Regions from separate parts of the Microbacterium binotii genome, predicted to be linked through region 3. Evidence: predicted binding sites of a transcription regulator. Region 3 holds the regulator's gene; each other region holds the start of a gene.

Region 1 (4,467 bases), 680 kb from region 3:
GGGTGCAGTCTTCGACGCGGCCGCGCTGCGGGACTTCGCGCGCACGCACATCACCTCGTACAAGGTGCCCAAGCGGATCGTCGAGGTGCAGGATCTGCCCCGCTCGCAGATCGGCAAGGTGCTGCGCCGCGTCGTCCGCGAGCGACTCTCGGCCCGCTAGGGCACGGATCGCCTGACATACCGCATCGCCACGCCGTCTGCTCAGTCGGTGAGTTGGCGGTAGGTCAGGCGGGGCTGATCGCTGAGAAGGTGCCCCTCGTGCGAGCGAAGCTCCACCTCGGCAGCGGGGATCGTCGAGCGGATGCGGCTGGCAGCCGCCACGGCGTCGAGCATCCGGTCCTTTGCGCCGAAGGTGGCGGTCACGCGACCCCGGATGTTCCGCAACAGCTCCGTCGGGTGCTCGGGGAGCTTGTCGGTTCGAGGCGAGAAGTGTGCGAAGGTCTGCATCGCGTACCGGTCGAGCTGTCGCTGGAGTTCTGTTCGCGCTTCGTCGGTCCGGTGCGGCCCTGTGAGATAGGACAGAGCACGCTTCCGGCCGCGCTCCCCGAGCCCGGCGAGGAGGCCGGCAACAACGAGCGGGGCGATCTTGCGCGGGCCGAAACCGCTGGACGAATGAAGGATCAGACGTTCCACCAGCTCGGGGCGGTGTGCCGCGAACGCCGTGGCGATCCACCCGCCGAGCGAGACTCCGACATAGGCGGCCGGGGCGCCGATGAGCTGTTGATGCGCTTCGAAGAGCCAGCGGGCTTGATCCTCGGCGGCGAAGGGCACCCGGGTGGGCGTGCTCCTACCTGGCTCGCCGGGCAGATCGAGCGCGAGGACGTGATGCGACCCGGCCAACTGCAGGATGGTCGGAGCCCAGGACAGCGCCGTCGAGCCCGAGCCGTGCAGAAGGACGACGGGCGGAGCTGTGAGAGATCCGGCGGTGATTGCCGTGATCTCGCCGATCGAGGTGAGTGCGACGCTCTGTCCGGCATCGGGCAGGTAGCGGTGCAGAAGCCGCTCATATGTCTCGCGGATCTGGCGGGCACCAGCGCTGCTGCGATAGCGGAGGTCATTCATTCGTGATCTCCACAGCATTGTTGATGGTGACGAGGACGTCCAGGACGGCCTCGAGCGGACCGGACGCGATGATCTGGAGCGCGAGATCATCTGGCATTCGCACGATCTGAAGTGCGACCCGGGGTGCCGCCCCATTCGCATTGAGCAGGTCTGAGACTCGCCGTTCCTGTTCCGCGCTCGCGGCGTCGACGCGAACGACGACGGAGGCCGCAGTCCGCGTCGACGCGCCATCCTGGGTGGGCGCTGCCAGGGGCGCACCGCCTTCGATGAGCTTCAGATCCTTGATGTGAATGCGGTACTGCTTGCCGATGCGGGTCGCTTGCAGACGTCCACTGCGGATGTACTCGCGCACGGTACGGGGCCGGAGCTGTAGACGGGCAGCAACGTCGTCGACACTCAGAAGCTCTTCCACGGCTACATACTGCCATAAACGTACATAAATGTATGTAAGGGAGCTCTTATTCGCGCGAGAGGGTCACCAGCCCGCGGCGCGAGGCGGACTTCGCGAGCCCTTCCGCCTCGGCGAGACGAAGGGTGCGCGCCGGCAGCGGAGGAAGCTCGGATGCGAGTCCGTCCGCCTGCTTCGCGATGCCCACCAGCAGCGCCAGATCGATCCCCGGTGCGGTGACTTCAAGCCGCGCGTAGTCGCTCGTGATGCCCCATCGCAGCCGCTCGATCTCGCTCAGCCGAAGCGCGTGCGTCGCCTCACCTGCCGTGATCCACATCCGGTCGCGTGACACGCGCACGCTCGCCTCGACCGAGCGCCTGCGCAGCAGTGCGGTGACGACGAGGTAGGCCGGGAAGGCGAAGAGCGCCCCGAGCGCGAGGATCAGCAGGCGGGGTCCGAGTCGCTCGACGATGGTGCTGAATGTGATGAGCGCCGTCGTGACGACCGCCCCCGTCACGACGATGGTGGCGACCATCCACACGGTGAGCTCCCGCATCCGCATCGGGATCGCCCGGAAGCGGACGATGACCGCGTCGCCGTCGTTCTCCCAGGCGAGCGGTACCCGCGGCTGTGCTCGGGTCTTGCCCGGCAGGAGGTTGATCACGCGGTTGAGAAGCGTGATCCAGACCCAGCCGGCGGCTGGCGGCAGTGCGAGCAGCAGCCCCGCGTAGATCGCCCGCGGTGCGCCGGGCGCGAAGAGCGGCGGAAGGAGTTCGATCGATGCGTACAGCGCTGGTGCGAGCGCGACGGCCACGAGCAGGTGGACGATCGCGCCGGTCGGATGCGGCATGCGAACCGTGAGGTTCACGAACCAGATCCCGCAGAGGGCCCCAGCGATGATCGACATCAGGTACGAGAAAAATCCGCCGTCGGTGAGGTATCCGGGCAGCGCTGCCAGGATGCAGGCGGCCGCCCAGACCAGCGGATTCAGGGCGATCCTCCGCAGCAGAGGCGGCCGTCTCGCCGCCTCGGCGGGGTCGTTCACCCGCCGATTCTATGAGGTCACAGAAACGCTCTGGAGGGCGCTGTGAGAACTAGCACTCTCCATGCGAGAGTGCTAATCTGTGATTGTTGAGCCAAGGGGGCTCAACTTAGGGACTACGGGTCGGATCCCGCATCCGATCCCGCTCGAGAGGAGACGACTATGGCTGCATACGACTCGCTCCGTGACCTGGAGCGCATGGCGAACACGTTCTTCGACACCGCGCGGCGCGGCCCTCGGCAGATGCCGATGGACCTCTACCGCGACGGTGACCACTACGTCCTCACCGCCGACCTGCCGGGCATCGATCCCGGATCGGTCGACGTCGACATCGACGGTCAGCTGCTCACCATCCGTGCCGAGCGCACGCTTTCGGCGGGTGACGGAGTCACCTGGATCACGCGGGAGCGGACGTCGGGCACGTTCTTGCGTCAGTTGAGCCTCGGTCAGGGGCTCGACACCGAGAAGATCTCGGCGAGCTACCGCAACGGCGTGCTGAGTGTCACGATCCCCGTCAGCGAGAAGGCCAAGCCGCGGAAGGTCGAGATCGTGACGGGTGACGACGCCCCCGCGCTGCAGGTCTCGGAGTCGCAGAGCTGACGCATCGCGGACAGCAGTAAGGGCCGGTCGGAGAGGCTTCCGACCGGCCCTTGTCCCTTTGCACCAAGAGTGTCCTGCAATCACATGTCGGTAGCTGCCACAGCAAAACAACTACCGTGCGAGCACTCTATAACGGTGAGGTAACGGAGGGGAAGAGGTTTCCGTTACCTTTTCGTGATTCTTTGCCGACGCATAGCCGACTACCGGGTGAGCGGTCAGGTGCGCGCCCCGCGCCGGCGCGCCGGGAGACTGTCGTCGAGAAGATCGTGGAGCCTCAAGGAGTCGAGCCCTCCAGCCCTGACCGGACGCGACTCGGCGAGGAAGTTGTTGGGACCATGCAACGGTTCGGTCGGCAGCGGACATGAACGGGTTATCGCCACCCGATGGGATCACCAATGAACACCATGTCCGACGCCGAGCTGCTCACAGTTCTGCGTGCTGCTGACCCTGCGTCTGCAATCACCTTGTCGACCGCCGAGGCATCCGAGTCTCTGCGGCGGTCGCGCGCAGCACGTAAGCCGCGACGTCGGCTGCTCATTGCGACAAGTCTGGCCGCAGTTCTTGTGGTCGGCGTTCCTGCAGGTGCCCTCGCCTCAGGGCTTGTCGCACGTACCGGATGGTTCGGATCGCCGAACCCCGGCGATGACCGCGGTTCGTGCACGAGTACTGAGTACGACTGCAACAGCGAGTGGATCGATCTGAGCGCTCCCGATCTCGACGAGGTCGTCGAGTCGGTCTACCCCGAGTGGATGCCGCTCGCGCCGGGCGTCACCCGGGAGGACCTCACTGGCCGTGTCGTGGTGATCATGACAGCTGACAACGCACTCGCGCCGGAGCGGCTGCTCCGACGCACCTTCGAGTCCGAGTCTTACAAGGACTGGCTCGGCGCGTGGATCGCAGCTCACGACAGGGGTGACGCCGTGGCGCAAGAAGCCGCGTCGCGAGTGATCACGGAAGCATCTGATTGGCCGACGCTGGTCGCGACGGACGGAGGTGGCGTCACCGACATCATGCGTGCATACGCCGAGCGGATCGCAGCAGGGGATAGCGATGCGGCCCAGGCGATGGCGCAGTTCGAGGGTGCGCCCGGCTGGGATGGTGTCGATCGCTCGGCGCTCGGCGAGGAGATCTACAACGAAGTCCTGGGAGACAGGCGGTGAGCGCGGCCGATGCCATCGGCGGTGAGAACGATGCTGAGCACATCTTCGAGGCTCTTACCGGGGTGACTCGGTCCGCGGAAGGGGCGTTCGAGGAGGCCGTGGCGCCGCTCGTCCCTTTGCTGCTGCGCTACTTCGCGCGTCGTGTATCGCCCGTTGACGATGCGGCCGATTGCACCTCCGAAACGCTCATCGCGCTCTGGAAGCACCGCACGCGT
Region 2 (4,467 bases), 1.2 Mb from region 3:
CCACCCCTTGCGCGGCAGGGGGTGGCGGTCTGTTCGGGTCAGGCGGCGACGGCGCTGCGGACCACGGCCGCAGCCACCGGCCGACCGTCGACGACGTCGATGCGCACGGCACCCTGATCGCTCAGTTCGCCGGAGACGAGCAGGTCGGCGATACGGTCGTCGATCTCCCGCTGGATGAGCCGGCGCAGCGGTCGTGCGCCGTACTCGGGCTCGTAGCCGTGCTCGGCCAGCCAGTCCACGACCGCTTCGGTCGCCTCGAACGAGATCTCACGCCGCGCCAGCCGGGTTGCGCTCTGTTCCAGGAGGAGGGACACGATGCTGCGAAGCTGCGCCTTCTCGAGCTTGCGGAACAGCACGATCTCGTCGATGCGGTTCAGGAACTCCGGCCGCATCGCCTCGCGAAGCTTGCCCATGACACGCGCACGCAGCTCGCTCTCGTCGCCGAATCCGGTCGCCCCGCCGCCGTCGGCGATGAACCCGATCGCGCCGGAGCGCGATGCGAGGAACTCGCTGCCGATGTTCGAGGTCATGATGACGACGGTGTTGCGGAAGTCGACCGTGCGCCCCTGGCCGTCGGTCAGCCGACCGTCGTCGAGCACCTGCAACAGCAGGTTGAACACGTCGGGATGCGCCTTCTCGATCTCGTCGAACAGCACCACCGAGTACGGGGCGCGACGCACCCGTTCGGTCAGCTGACCCGCCTCGTCGTATCCGACGTATCCGGGAGGGGCGCCGACGAGGCGGGAGACCGTGTGGCGCTCGCCGAACTCGCTCATGTCGAAGCGGATCACGGCGTTCTCGTCCTCGAAGAGTGAGGATGCGAGGGTCTTCGCCAGCTCCGTCTTGCCCACACCCGTGGGTCCGAGGAAGAGGAACGACCCGACCGGTCGGCGGCTGTCGCCCATACCGGTGCGGTTGCGCCGGACCGCCGTCGCGACGGCGGCGACCGCCGCATCCTGACCGATCACCCGAGCGTGCAGCTCGGACTCGAGTCCTGCCAGCCGCCCGCGCTCGCTCTCCGTCAGACGCGACACCGGGATGCCCGTGCTGCGACTGATGACGGCGGCGATGTGCTCGGCATCCACGACCTGCTCGCCGCGCACCGCGTCGCGACGGGTCGCCTCGTCGATGCGGCGCTGCACATCGGCGATCTCGTCGCGCAGACGCATCGCGTCCTCGTAGCGCTCAGCCGCCACCGCTGCGTTCTTGTCCGCCTCGAGCGTGGCCAGCTGCGCCATGAGCTCGGACACGTCGACCGCGACGCCCAGCCGCAGCCGGAGTCGTGCTCCGGCCTGGTCGATGAGGTCGATCGCCTTGTCCGGCAGGACGCGGTCGCTCAGGTAGCGGTCGCTGAGCTCGACAGCGGCACGCAACGCGTCGTCGGTGTAGGTGATGGCGTGGTGCTGCTCGTAGGCGGGGCGCAGCCCGTGCAGGATCCGCACCGCATCCTCGACCGAGGGCTCCCCCACCTTCACCGGCTGGAACCGACGCTCCAGCGCGGGATCCTTCTCGATGGTGCGGTACTCGGCGAGCGTGGTCGCGCCCACCAGGTGCAGGTCGCCACGAGCAAGGCGGGGCTTGAGGATGTTGCCGGCATCCATCGCGCCGTCGCTGCCGGCGCCCGCGCCGACGACGGTGTGCACCTCGTCGATGAAGACGATGAGCTCGCCCTTGCGTTCGGCGATCTCGGTCATCGTCGCGGTCAAGCGCTCCTCGAAGTCGCCGCGGTAGCGGGCGCCCGCGAGCATCGCGGGAAGATCCAAGGAGACGACGCGGCTGCCGCGCAGTTGCTCGGGCACATCACCCGCGACGATCGCCTGGGCGAGCCCCTCGACGATCGCGGTCTTTCCGACACCGGCCTCGCCGATGAGCACGGGGTTGTTCTTCGTGCGACGGCTCAGGATCTCGATGGTCTGCTCGATCTCGTCCGCTCGGCCGATCACCGGGTCGAGCTCCCCCGCCTCGGCGAGGGAGGTGAGGTCGCGCCCGTAGCGCTCCAGCATGGTGGCGGGCTCGGATGCGGCCGCCTGCTCCGGAGCGCGATCGCCACCGGTCACGGTCTCGCGCACGCTCTGCGTGAGCGCCTCCGCCGTCACGCCGGCGCGCGCGAGGATCTGGCCGGCGGGCGTGTCCTGCGCCAGCACCAGCGCGAAGAAGAGGTGCTCCGGGTCGATGTAGGTCGAGCCGGAGGAACGCGCGACCTGGAACGCGTGGAAGAGGGCGCGCTGCACCGACGTCGTCACCACCGCGCTGTCGACGTCGGCCACGTCGGCGCTGGCCGGCAGACGCTGCTCCGACTCGCGGACGATGCTCTCGGGATCGACACCGAGTCGGGCGATCGCGTCGCGCACCTGGTCGACGCGCACGATCTCGCGGAGCACGTGCAACGCATCCAGCTCGTGCTGGCCACGTGCGAGGGCGAAACGCCCCGCATCCTGCAGTGTCTCCTGCGTGCGGGCGCTGAGGTAGCGCGACAGATCGATCGACCGCGCCGCGCGTCCGCGCTCACCTGCGAGGTAGCGCGAGAGGAAGTCGTCGAAGGCGTCGCGGCCCTCGTCGGGGGTGAAATCTTCAGGCATCTGTTCTCCTGATCGGGTTCGGGGTGCCGCTCTGCAAAACGGAGTTGAGCGGCGACACATCAACTTCAACACGGGAGAGGCGACGATATTCCCACTACGCTCGACCCAGCGCAGCGGTGAGGAGAACGAGTGAACGAGGTGCTCCACGGCGCACGCCTGCTGCTCGGCGGATTCGGGTGGTTCACGCGGCGCCCAGGCCTGATGCTCCTCGGACTCCTGCCCGCGCTCATCGTGAGCGCGGGCCTCTCGGTGGCCCTCGTCGCTCTCGCAACGACCCTGGCCCCGCTCACGGATGCCGTCACACCGTTCGCCGACGATTGGCCGGCGGTCTGGACCATCGCGTTGCGCGTCGCGCTCGGCGTCGCGGTCTTCGCCGGCGCGCTTCTGCTGGCCGCGACGACCTTCACCGCGCTGACCCTGATCGTGGGCGAACCGTTCTACGACCGGATCTGGCGCAGCGTCGAGATCGCCGATTCTGGCGTCGTCCCTGAACGCAACCCCGGCTGGCGGGCGGCCTTGGCCGATGCCACCGGTCTCCTCGTGCGCGGCGCACTCGCGGCCGCGCTCGCGTTCGCGCTCGGTTTCATCCCCCTGGTCGGCGGCGTGGTCGGCGCAGTGACCGGTGTCGTGCTCTCGGGGTGGATCCTCGCGGACGAGCTCTCCGGGCGCGCGCTGACGGCGCGCGGCGTCGATCGCCGCACTCGGCGCCGCTTGCTGCGACAAGCCCGCGGCCGGGCGCTCGGCTTCGGCATCATGACGCAGCTGTGCTTCCTCGTCCCGCTCGGCGCGGTGTTCACGATGCCCGCGGCCGTGGTGGGCGCCACCCGCCTCGCGGCGAGCGTGTGGCCGACCGAGGAGTGATCCCGCTCAGGGACGCGGATGCGGTCGGTTCGCACGCAGGCGACCCGGTACTCTGGAGGGAGTCTTCCGAAGGAGTGCCATGTACATCGTGTCCCTGCTGCTGTTCCTGCTCGGGATGTTCGCGTTCGGCATCTCGTTCTCGGTGCCCGGTTTCCAGGCCGTCATCTTCGTCGCCGGCATCCTGCTGATCTCGGCCGCGATGGCGCTGCCGATCCACGTGCGGGCCCGCGCGAAGTAGGTCCGCTCAGGCCCGACCGCCGGGAGGGCCGATCACGAGCAGCACGGTGAAGGCCGCGGCCACGGCGGCGGCGATCACGACGGCCGACAGAACCGGCCGACGCAGCACGGAGCGCAGCACACGGTCGTGCCATGCCGCATCCCGCGGGTCGGAGCCGGCCTGCATCCGCCATTCACCCCTCAGCCGACCGGTGCGCGACAGCCACAGCTCGACGGGCAGGGTCGCGTAGGGCACGACTGCACTGACCAGCGCCAGAGCGGTCACGGCAGCGCCCCACCGCTGGTTCTTGGCCACGAGGATCACCGTCGCGCCGTACGACAGGAAGATGAACCCGTGGATGCCTCCGCCGATCGTCACGGCAGGCGCGAAACCGGTCACGGCCCGCACGATGAGCCCGCCGATGAGCAGGGTCCACGAGATCATCTCGGCGATGGCGAGGGTGCGGAAGAGGGCGTAGGGCGTGCGGAACACGGGAGACTCCGGGGCTCGGTCGACGCGCTCGGGTCGGCGCTCCTCGCAGCCTAGACCGGAAATCTTCAGTCTTGCTGAAGGATCTCTCCGAACGGCTGCTCGTGCAGTCCCTGCAGTGCGGAGGAGAGAGCGGGAACGCCCGCGCCGAACACCTCGTCGAGCGCTGCGAGACGCGCATCCGCCTCGGCGAGAGCCGCCGCGCCCTTCGTCGTCACACGCAGATCGGATGCAGCGCCCGCATGCGCGGTGGCGTCCTCGACCAACCCCTCGCCGGCGAGCGTCTTGACGGCGGTGTGCGCCGTCTGCACCGTGATCTGG
Region 3 (4,467 bases):
ACAAGCTGCCCGCCGAGGTCAAGGACTCCGTGCAGGCCGACGTCGACGCGCTGAAGGCAGCGCTCGCCGGTGAGGACGACGACGCGGTCAAGACCGCGTTCGACAAGCTCAACCAGAGCCAGAGCCAGCTGGGCGAGGCCCTGTACCAGGCCGCTCAGGCCGAGGGTCAGCCCGCCGACCCGTCCGCCACCGACCCGGGCAGCGGCACCACGCCGAACCCCGAGGAGGACGTCATCGACGCCGAGGTCGTCGACGACGAGGACGAGAAGAAGTAAGAGATACGACCATGACGGACAAGAACTTCGAACAGCCGGACGACGGCGACGAGGTTCGGCCCGGCGAGGAGGGGTCGGAGGCGCACGCCTCCGACCCCGCTTCGCAGGAGCCGGAGCTGACGGTCGACGACATCCTGGGTGCCGAGCAGAACGCGGATGCGGCTGCGGAGGACCCCGACCTGCTGGGAGACCTCAAGCGCCTGCAGGCCGAGTACGCCAACTACCGGCGTCGCACCGAGGAGCAGCGGGAGGTGGAGATCGAGCGCGCGAAGGGCTCGGTCGCCAAGAACCTGCTGCCCGTGCTCGACGACCTCGACCGTGCCGCCAAGCACGGCGACCTCGCCGATGGCACCCCGTTCGCGGCGATCGCCGAGAAGCTGCGCGGCGTTGCCGAGCGCATGGGCCTGGTCACCTACGGTGCGGCCGGCGATGCGTTCGACCCCCAGCAGCACGAGGCGATCTTCCAACAGCCGACACCCGGCCAGACCGAGGCGACGATCCTCGAGGTGGTCGAGGTCGGTTACCGACTCGGCTCCGTCGAGCTGCGCCCCGCGAAGGTCGTGGTCGCCGTGCCGGCGGACTAGGAGGAGAACGTGGCCAGTCAAGACTGGTTCGACAAGGACTTCTACGCGGTGCTCGGCGTCGCGAAGGACGTCTCCGACGCCGATCTGAAGAAGACGTACCGCAAGCTCGCCCGCCAGTACCATCCGGATTCGAACCCCGGGGATGCGGCGGCCGAGGCGCGCTTCAAGGAGATCAGCGAGGCGTACTCGGTGCTCAGCGACAAGGAGCAGCGTGAGGAGTACGACCAGATGCGCGCCATGGGCTCCGGCGCCCGCTTCACCGCGGGCGGCGCGGGCGCGGGCGGCTTCGAGGACGTGTTCTCGCGCTTCGGCCAGGGCCGTGGCGGCAGCCAGTTCGACTCGGGCGGCTTCGAGGACTTCTTCACGATGTTCGACCGCGGCGGCGGGGGCACGTTCGGATCCGGCCGCTTCGGTCAGACGTCGGGCGGCTACCGCGGCTTCGGCGGCCCCACCAAGGGTGCCGACGTCACCGCGCGGACGACGCTCGACTTCGCCACGGCCGTGGGCGGCGAGACCATCACGCTCCAGGGCGAGGACGGCAAGCCGTTCAAGGTGAAGATCCCCGCCGGTGTCGCCGACGGGCAGAAGATCCGACTCCGCGGCCGCGGACGTCCCTCACCCGACGGCGGCGAGGCCGGCGACATCGTCGTGCAGGTCTCGGTGCGGCCGCATCCGGTCTTCACGCGCGACGGGCTCAACCTGCGCCTGACCGTGCCGATCACCTTCACCGAGGCCGTGCTCGGCGCGACGATCGAGGTCCCCACCCTGGGTGGCGACCCGGTGCGCCTGCGGGTGGCTCCGGGCACGCCGTCGGGCCGGGTCCTGCGGGTCAAGGGACGCGGTGTGCATACCCAGAAGGGCACGGGCGATCTGCTCGCCGAGGTGCAGGTGGCGGTTCCCGCCCACCTCGACGATGCGGCCAAGGAGGCGCTCGAACGCTTCCAGGAGCTGGAGCCCAAGGAGAACCCGCGCGCCGAGCTGATGGCCAAGGCGCGCAACTGACGAATGATCCGCGGGTGCCGCATCCGAATCCGGATGCGGCACCCGCGGACGACGAGACGATCGGGGCAAGGAGGTGAGCGGGATGGACGAGAACGAGATCGACGACGAGGCGCCGGTGTTCGCGATCGCGACGGCCGCGGAACTCGCCGGTATGCACCCGCAGACCCTGCGGCAGTACGACCGGCTGGGACTGGTCGTACCCGGACGCACGAAGGGCGGATCGCGCCGGTACTCGGTGCGCCACATCGAACAACTGCGCGAGGTCTCGCGCCTGTCGGCGGACGGCATGAGCCTTCCCGCCATCGCCCGCATCATCGAGCTCGAGAACCGCGTGCGGGAGCTTCACGGCCGGGTACGCGACCTCGAGAACGCGATGCGCGCCGAGCTCGAGCGGCGGCCCGGAGCGCGCGTGTTCGCCGCCGGCCCCTCAGGCTCCGTGGTCCCGCTGCGCTCGGGCACGCGTGTGCGTCGCTCCACCGAGATCGTGGTGTGGAGACCCCGGCGCGAGCTGCCGCCCGGGGACTGAGTCCACCGCGCGGCGATTTGACCCGCGGACGAGCACGATGCAACGCTGACTGTTAACCGACGACAGTGAGGTGCTCGTGTCCGATCTCCGCCCCCTTGCGATGGGTGACCAGATAGCCCATCGTCTTCGCGTCGAGATCATCAAGGGGATCATCCCCGCCGACACGCACCTCGCCGAGGACGCCCTCGCCACGCGTTTCGACGTCAGCCGTGGTCCGGTGCGCGATGCCTTGCGCCACCTGGAGGCGGAGGGCCTGGTCGAGGACCGCCGCAAACGGATCTACACCCGCGCCGTCGGCATGACCGACATCGAGGAGCTGTACATGCTGCGCGAGGTGCTGGAGTCCCTCGCCATCCGGCTCGCCATCGCCAACGCCAGCTCCAAGGACTGGGACCGTGTGCAGGCGATCGTCGACGACATGGCGGCGGCCGCCGAGAGCGACGACGGCGAGCGCTTCGCGGATGCGGACATGCAGTTCCACACGAGCTTCTACGTCAACGCGCGCAACCGTCGGCTGATGGAGGCGTGGCGCCCGTACCAGCGCATCTTCGCCATCCTGTTCGAGCTCAGCGACACGAGCGACATCGCCTCGGCAACCGCCGATCATCAGGGCTTTCTCGATGTGATCCGCACCGGTGATGCCGACGCCGCCGTCAAGCGGCTGCACCTTCACCTCACCCTCGCCAAGGGTCACGTGCGCGACGCCCTGCGCAGCCTGCCCGACGCCGCTCACTGACGCCTCCGCCGTCGATACCCGCCTGGCGGGTATTTGACACGGCCCTCACACTGTCCTATGTTGACTGTTAACAGAAAACAGATCGTTCAACGGTGACCGGTCGCTCCGCCTGGAGCAGCCCAGACCCGTTTCGAGGAGGGGCTCCCAGATGGCAGGACACGATTCGACCGCACCGGTGGGTGCAGGTCGCACCGTCATCGTCGGGCCGGTCCGCTACCCGGCCCTCTGCGCCTCCGGCCGTGCACTGCTTCTCGAGCACGGCTTCACGCTCGTCGAGAACGAGTCCACCGTGCCGTGGACCGCCGAAGAACTGCACGCACGCATCGCGGATGCGGATGCCGCCGTCGCCGGCGTCGAGGTCTACGACGCCGATGCCCTCGATCGCGCCGGCCGGCTGCAGATCATTTCGCGCCTCGGCGTGGGACTCGACAACATCGACCTCGACGCAGCCCGCGCCCGCGACATCCGCGTCGTGAACGTCCCCGGCGGCAACGCCGCGGCGGTCGCCGAACTGGCGATCGGTTTCATGCTCGCGCTGCTGCGCCGCATCCCCGAGCTTGACGCCGCGACGAAGGACGGTCGGTGGGATCGCTACGTCGGCCGAGAGCTCGCGGGAAAGAGCATCGGCCTCATCGGCTTCGGTGCCATCGCGCAGACCGTCGCCCGCCGCCTCACCGGCTTCGACGTCGACCTCGTGGCCTTCGACCCGTTCGCCGACCGCCAGGCGGCCGAGCGACTGGGCGTGCGCATCGTCGACCGCGTCACGGATGTCGTGCGCGACGTCGACATCGTCTCGGTGCACGCCCCGCACACGCCCGACACCCACCACACGGTCGACGACGAGCTGATCGCCGCGATGCGTCCCGGCACCCTTCTCATCAACACGAGCCGCGGCGGCCTGGTCGACGAGGCGGCGCTGGTGCGCGGACTCGCGTCCGGACGCATCGGCGGGGTAGGACTGGACGTGTTCGAGGTGGAGCCCGTCGCCGCGGACAACCCCCTCTTCTCCTTCCCCAATGTCGTCGTCGCCCCCCACGCGGCCGCCGACAGTGCGGAGGCGTACGAGCGCATCGGCCTCGCCACCGCGCAGGCCATCGTCGACGTCTTCGCGGGCCGCGTTCCGGCCGCCCTCGCTGTCTGACCCGAATCCCACGCACCACCCACCTCCTGAAAGGAACAACGATGTTCACGACACGCAGACCCCGTCGGCTGGTCATCGGTCTCGCCGCCGGCGCCGTCGCGGCCCTGGGCCTCACCGCCTGCGCGGGCGGCACAGGCGACGCGGGCGACTCCGCCGACGTCTCCGAGATCACGGTCGTCGCCGCCAACAGCCCCTGGGTCGAA

The links. The regulator HspR, encoded in region 3, represses chaperone genes until heat shock. The targets are predictions, from matches to a motif close to AAGTTGAGTCNNNNNGACTCAACTT.
Region 1: a site for HspR is predicted at 2,579-2,603, ahead of LXM64_RS02935 (Hsp20/alpha crystallin family protein). Genes of this name have one in related genera too.
Region 2: a site for HspR is predicted at 2,621-2,645, ahead of LXM64_RS05455 (ATP-dependent Clp protease ATP-binding subunit). Genes of this name have one in related genera too.

The regions. Positions count from the first base shown of each region.
Region 1 covers NZ_CP090347.1:566,607-571,073, forward strand. Annotated here, with positions in the region: gene LXM64_RS02915 (long-chain-fatty-acid--CoA ligase) at 1-160, shown strand, start outside; gene LXM64_RS02920 (alpha/beta fold hydrolase) at 202-1,062, opposite strand; gene LXM64_RS02925 (helix-turn-helix domain-containing protein) at 1,055-1,474, opposite strand; gene LXM64_RS02930 (hypothetical protein) at 1,521-2,495, opposite strand; gene LXM64_RS02935 (Hsp20/alpha crystallin family protein) at 2,655-3,092, shown strand; gene LXM64_RS02940 (hypothetical protein) at 3,488-4,252, shown strand; gene LXM64_RS02945 (RNA polymerase sigma factor) at 4,249-4,467, shown strand, end outside.
Region 2 covers NZ_CP090347.1:1,067,043-1,071,509, reverse strand. Annotated here, with positions in the region: gene LXM64_RS05455 (ATP-dependent Clp protease ATP-binding subunit) at 39-2,579, opposite strand; gene LXM64_RS05450 (EI24 domain-containing protein) at 2,709-3,440, shown strand; gene LXM64_RS05445 (hypothetical protein) at 3,520-3,678, shown strand; gene LXM64_RS05440 (DUF3817 domain-containing protein) at 3,685-4,149, opposite strand; gene LXM64_RS05435 (MarR family winged helix-turn-helix transcriptional regulator) at 4,215-4,467, opposite strand, start outside.
Region 3 covers NZ_CP090347.1:3,172,807-3,177,273, reverse strand. Annotated here, with positions in the region: gene dnaK (molecular chaperone DnaK) at 1-275, shown strand, start outside; gene LXM64_RS15410 (nucleotide exchange factor GrpE) at 287-859, shown strand; gene LXM64_RS15405 (DnaJ C-terminal domain-containing protein) at 869-1,861, shown strand; gene LXM64_RS15400 (heat shock protein transcriptional repressor HspR) at 1,944-2,387, shown strand; gene LXM64_RS15395 (GntR family transcriptional regulator) at 2,464-3,123, shown strand; gene LXM64_RS15390 (phosphoglycerate dehydrogenase) at 3,272-4,264, shown strand; gene LXM64_RS15385 (ABC transporter substrate-binding protein) at 4,306-4,467, shown strand, end outside.